2 regions of the Kluyvera sp. 142486 genome follow, and region 2 is predicted to be linked to the other one. Evidence: predicted binding sites of a transcription regulator. Region 2 holds the regulator's gene; the other holds the start of a gene.
What was found. The regulator sigma-54, encoded in region 2, starts transcription at its own class of promoters, with help from an activator protein. The targets are predictions, from matches to a motif close to GTTGGCACANNTTTCGCTNT.
Positions count from the first base shown of each region.

Region 1: a site for sigma-54 is predicted at 1,360-1,379, ahead of glnK (P-II family nitrogen regulator). Genes of this name have one in related genera too.

Region 1 covers NZ_JBKHUI010000002.1:136,472-139,579, reverse strand. Annotated here, with positions in the region: gene ACLGE8_RS02920 (SmdB family multidrug efflux ABC transporter permease/ATP-binding protein) at 1-1,219, shown strand, start outside; gene glnK (P-II family nitrogen regulator) at 1,429-1,767, shown strand; gene amtB (ammonium transporter AmtB) at 1,801-3,087, shown strand.
Region 2 covers NZ_JBKHUI010000006.1:152,382-155,489, forward strand. Annotated here, with positions in the region: gene lptA (lipopolysaccharide ABC transporter substrate-binding protein LptA) at 1-71, shown strand, start outside; gene lptB (LPS export ABC transporter ATP-binding protein) at 78-803, shown strand; gene rpoN (RNA polymerase factor sigma-54) at 849-2,282, shown strand; gene hpf (ribosome hibernation promoting factor) at 2,305-2,592, shown strand; gene ptsN (PTS IIA-like nitrogen regulatory protein PtsN) at 2,648-3,108, shown strand, end outside.

The DNA.
Region 1 (3,108 bases), on a different contig from region 2:
CTACAGCACGCCGATTGTGCGCCGCGTTCGCGCCTATCTGGCGGATATTAACGATGGCTTCAACGAAGTCATCAACGGCATGAGCGTGATTCAGCAGTTCCGCCAGCAGGTGCGCTTTGGCGAGCGGATCGGCGATGTGAGCCGTTCACACTATCTGGCGCGTATGCAAACGCTGCGTCTGGACGGCTTCCTGCTGCGCCCGCTGCTGAGCCTGTTCTCTTCGCTGGTGCTGTGCGGCCTGCTGATGCTGTTCGGCTTTAGCGCGCAGGGTTCCATTGAGGTCGGCGTGCTGTATGCGTTTATCAGCTATCTGGGGCGTCTGAACGAGCCGTTGATTGAACTCACCACTCAGCAGTCGATGTTACAGCAGGCGGTGGTGGCCGGTGAGCGCGTGTTTGAACTGATGGACCGCCCGCGCCAGCAGTATGGAACGGACATTGCTCCGCTGGAGCGCGGCGATATTGATATCGACGATGTTTCATTTGCCTATCGCGATGACAAGCTGGTGCTGCAAAACATTTCGCTGTCTATTCCAGCACGCAGTTTTGTGGCGCTGGTGGGGCATACCGGCAGCGGCAAGAGTACGCTTGCCAGCCTGCTGATGGGCTATTACCCGCCAAACTCCGGGGAAATCCGCCTCGGCGGCCGTCCGTTACAAAGCCTGAGCCATCAGGTGCTGCGACAGGGCATCGCCGTGGTGCAACAAGATCCGGTAGTGCTGGCTGACTCCTTCTTTGCCAACGTCACGCTGGGGCGTGATATCAGTGAAGAACAGGTTTGGCAGGTGCTGGAAACGGTGCAGCTGGCCGAACTGGCGCGAGGGATGAGTGAAGGTATCTATACCCATCTGGGCGAGCAGGGTAACAACCTGTCGGTCGGGCAGAAGCAGTTACTGGCGCTGGCCCGTGTGCTGGTTGAGACCCCGCAGGTGCTGATCCTGGATGAAGCCACCGCCAACATTGACTCCGGCACCGAACGCGCCATACAGCACGCGCTGGCCGCTGTACGCCAGCACACGACGCTGGTGGTCATCGCCCACCGTCTGTCGACCATCGTGGAAGCGGATACCATTATGGTGCTTCACCGTGGACAGGCCGTCGAGCAGGGGACTCACCAGCAACTGCTTGAAGCCAAAGGGCGTTACTGGCAGATGTATCAGCTACAGCTGGCCGGTGAAGAGCTGGCGGCCAGCGCCCAGGATGATGCGCTGACCGCGTAATGCACCACCGTCAGGCATTTTTCTAACAGATTGCTGTTGTAACACGCATCATGCACCCGCATGGTGCGTTTTTCATTTAACGCCCATCATCTTGCCGCCATAAACCCTGATTTTCACCGCAGAGCAGGGCGTTTTTCATTTTTGGCATGCCCCTTGCTTTACCTCTTACGTGTTCGTAGCCATTACCGAATTCTGACTGGAGGGGATCTATGAAGCTGGTTACCGTGGTAATTAAACCATTCAAACTTGAAGACGTTCGCGAAGCGCTGTCTTCCATTGGCATTCAGGGCTTAACGGTGACGGAAGTGAAAGGCTTCGGTCGTCAGAAGGGTCATGCAGAGCTTTATCGCGGCGCGGAATACAGCGTTAACTTCCTGCCGAAAGTAAAAATTGATGTGGCTATCGCCGACGATCAGCTCGATGAGGTTGTCGATGTGATTAGCAAAGCCGCTTACACCGGAAAAATTGGCGACGGTAAGATTTTTGTCGCCGAACTGCAGCGCGTAATCCGTATTCGTACCGGCGAAGCCGACGAAGCGGCGCTGTAATTCCCAGCCAGCACAGTGATAGGGATCGAGATGATGAAAAAAACAATGGTAAAAACGGGGTTGAGCGCACTGGCGCTGCTGCCGGGTCTGGCGATGGCGGCACCGGCGGTGGTCGATAAAGCCGATAACGCCTTTATGATGCTGTGTACCGCGCTGGTGCTGTTTATGACCATCCCGGGGATTGCGCTGTTTTACGGCGGACTGATCCGCGGTAAAAACGTGCTCTCCATGTTGACCCAGGTTGCGGTGACCTTTGCGGTAGTCTGCGTACTGTGGGTCGTTTACGGCTACTCGCTGGCCTTTGGCACCGGCGGCAGCTTCTTCGGCAGCTTCGACTGGGTGATGCTGAAAAATATTAAGATTACTGACCTGATGGGCTCGTTCTATCAGTACATCCACGTTGCGTTCCAGGGATCCTTCGCCTGTATCACCGTGGGCCTTATCGTTGGTGCGCTGGCGGAACGTATTCGCTTCTCCGCAGTGCTGATTTTCGTGGTGATTTGGCTGACCCTCTCCTACGTGCCGATTGCGCACATGGTATGGGGTGGCGGTCTGCTGGCGAGCCACGGCGCGCTCGACTTTGCGGGCGGTACGGTGGTGCATATTAACGCCGCTGTTGCAGGCCTGGTGGGTGCTTACCTGATTGGCAAACGTGTGGGCTTTGGCAAAGAAGCGTTCAAACCGCACAACCTGCCGATGGTATTTATCGGCACCGCGATCCTCTACTTTGGCTGGTTTGGCTTCAACGCCGGTTCTGCCAGTGCGGCCAACGAAATTGCCGGTCTGGCCTTTGTGAATACCGTGGTGGCAACCGCTGCGGCGATCCTTGGCTGGGTATTTGGCGAGTGGGCGCTGCGCGGTAAGCCTTCTCTGCTGGGGGCGTGTTCCGGTGCGATTGCTGGTCTGGTCGGTATTACCCCAGCGTGTGGCTATATCGGTGTCGGCGGTGCGCTGATTCTGGGTATCGTGGTTGGTCTGGCGGGTCTGTGGGGCGTGACTTCCCTGAAACGCTGGCTGCGCGTGGATGACCCATGCGACGTGTTCGGTGTTCACGGCGTGTGCGGCATTATCGGCTGTATCCTGACCGGCATCTTCGCTTCTACGGCGCTGGGCGGTGTGGGCTATGCAGAAGGCGTGACCATGAGCCATCAGGTGCTGGTGCAGCTTGAAAGCATCGCCATCACCATCGTCTGGTCCGGTGTCGTGGCCTTCATCGGCTATAAAGTGGCAGATTTGACCGTCGGTCTGCGCGTACCGGAAGACCAGGAACGTGAAGGTCTGGACGTGAACAGCCACGGCGAGAATGCCTACAACGCCTAATCCAGGTAGCCCGGGCGAGGC
Region 2 (3,108 bases):
CCGTGCTGGTTCCATCGCAGCTGCAGGACAAGTCCAAGGACCAGGTTCCGGCACAGAAGAAGAGTAACTAATTCGTTATGGCGACATTAACTGCAAAAAATCTGGCGAAGGCCTACAAAGGCCGCCGCGTGGTGGAAGATGTCAGTCTGACCGTGAATTCCGGTGAGATTGTGGGTCTGCTTGGGCCAAACGGCGCGGGCAAAACCACCACCTTCTACATGGTGGTAGGGATCGTTCCGCGTGATGCCGGCAATATCATCATCGACGATGAAGACATCAGCCTGCTGCCGCTGCACGCCCGCGCGCGTCGCGGTATCGGCTATCTGCCGCAGGAAGCCTCCATCTTCCGTCGTCTGAGCGTCTACGACAACCTGATGGCGGTGCTGCAGATCCGTGACGATCTGAGCAACGAACAGCGTGAAGACCGCGCCAAAGAGTTGATGGAAGAGTTCCACATCGAGCATCTGCGCGACAGCCTTGGCCAGGCGCTTTCCGGCGGTGAACGTCGCCGTGTTGAAATCGCCCGCGCGCTGGCGGCAAACCCGAAATTTATCCTGCTGGATGAACCGTTTGCCGGCGTTGACCCGATTTCCGTTATCGATATTAAACGCATCATTGAACACCTCCGCGACAGCGGCCTTGGCGTGCTGATCACCGACCACAACGTACGTGAAACGCTGGCCGTGTGTGAACGCGCTTATATCGTCAGCCAGGGGCACCTGATTGCCCACGGTACCCCTCAGGAGATCCTACAAGACGAACATGTTAAACGCGTGTATCTTGGGGAAGACTTCAGACTCTGATAGGGTAGTGGTTTACGACGTTAGCGGGAGATATTCGTTCTGAACATGAAGCAAGGTTTGCAATTAAGGCTCAGCCAACAGCTTGCCATGACGCCACAGCTGCAGCAGGCAATCCGTCTGCTGCAACTGTCTACGCTGGAACTTCAGCAGGAACTCCAGCAGGCGCTGGAGAGCAACCCCCTGCTTGAGCAAACCGATCTTCACGAAGAAGTAGAGACTCAGGAAACCGTCGATAACGAAACGCTGGACAGCGTCGATGCGCTGGAAAAGCCCGATATGCCCGAAGAGTTGCCGCTCGACGCCAGCTGGGATGAAATCTACACCGCCGGAACCCCTTCCGGGACCGGCGCTGATTATCAGGACGATGAATTACCGGTTTATCAGGGTGAAACTACCCAGTCGCTTCAGGATTATCTGATGTGGCAGGTTGAGCTGACGCCGTTCACCGATACTGACCGGGCGATTGCCACCTCGATAGTCGACGCGGTGGACGATACCGGCTACCTCACCGTCACGGTGGAAGACATTCTTGAAGGCATTGGCGACGAAGAGGTTGGCCTTGATGAAGTGGAAGCCGTGCTCAAACGGATCCAACGCTTCGATCCGGTCGGCGTCGCCGCCAAAGATCTTCGCGATTGCCTGCTGATCCAACTTTCCCAGTTCTCCCCCACTACGCCGCGTATCGCTGAAGCCCGTTTGATTATCAGCGATCATCTCGATCTGCTCGCCAACCATGATTTCCGTTCGCTGATGCGCGTCACGCGACTGAAAGAGGACGTGTTGAAAGAGGCGGTAGATCTGATTCAGTCACTGGATCCGCGCCCGGGTCAATCGATCCAGACCGGCGAACCGGAGTATGTGATCCCCGACGTACTGGTGCGCAAAGTGAGCGATCGCTGGGTCGTTGAGCTGAACGCCGACAGCATTCCGCGTCTGCAGATCAACCAACACTACGCGGGAATGTGCAACAACGCCCGTAACGACGCCGACAGCCAGTTTATCCGCAGCAACCTGCAGGACGCAAAATGGCTGATTAAGAGCCTTGAGAGCCGTAACGATACGCTGCTGCGGGTCAGCCGCTGCATCGTTGAACAGCAGCAGGCCTTTTTCGATCTCGGCGAAGAGTATATGAAACCGATGGTACTGGCGGATATCGCCCAGACCGTCGAGATGCACGAGTCCACGATTTCGCGTGTTACCACGCAAAAGTATTTGCATAGCCCACGAGGCATTTTCGAGCTTAAGTATTTCTTCTCCAGTCACGTGAGTACCGAGGGCGGCGGCGAAGCCTCTTCCACGGCGATTCGCGCGCTGGTTAAGAAATTAATTGCCGCGGAGAACCCCGCAAAACCACTGAGCGACAGTAAACTGACCACCATGCTCTCTGAACAGGGTATCATGGTGGCACGGCGTACCGTTGCAAAGTACCGAGAGTCTTTATCCATTCCGCCGTCTAACCAGCGTAAACAGCTGGTTTGACACAACTGATAAGGAAGACACTATGCAACTCAACATCACTGGACACAACGTCGAAATTACCGATGCGATGCGCGAATTTGTGAATACGAAATTCGTTAAGCTCGAACAGTATTTCGAGAGGATCAATCAGGTCTACATTGTGTTGAAGGTGGAGAAATTGACGCACATCTCGGATGCAACGTTGCATGTTAACGGGGGCGAACTTCATGCTAGCGCGGAAGGCAAGGATATGTACGCCGCCATCGACGGTTTGATCGACAAACTGGCGAGACAGTTAAACAAGCATAAAGACAAACTAAAACAACATTGATTGTCCGAGCAGTCGCCCGATATGCCCGCATACCGGGCGATGCTTAGGTGAAATTATGACAAATAACGATTCGGCTCTTCAACTGAGCAATGTCCTTAACCAGGAATGTACCCGCAGTGCTGTGCACTGTCAGAGTAAAAAGCGTGCGCTGGAAATCATCAGCGAGCTGGCGGCAAAACAGCTGAGCCTGCCTCCGCAGGTGGTCTTTGAAGCTATTTTGACCCGCGAGAAGATGGGCAGTACCGGTATTGGTAACGGTATCGCTATTCCTCACGGCAAGCTGGAAGAAGATACGCTGCGCGCGGTTGGTGTGTTTGTGCAGTTGGAAACCCCGATCGCCTTTGATGCTATCGACAATCAGCCCGTCGATTTACTCTTTGCGCTCCTGGTGCCGGCAGACCAGACCAAAACCCATCTGCACACGCTGTCCCTGGTGGCAAAACGTCTGGCGGATAAAACCATTTGCCGTCGTCTGCGCGCCGCGCAGAGCGACGAAGAGCTGTATCAAATCATCAC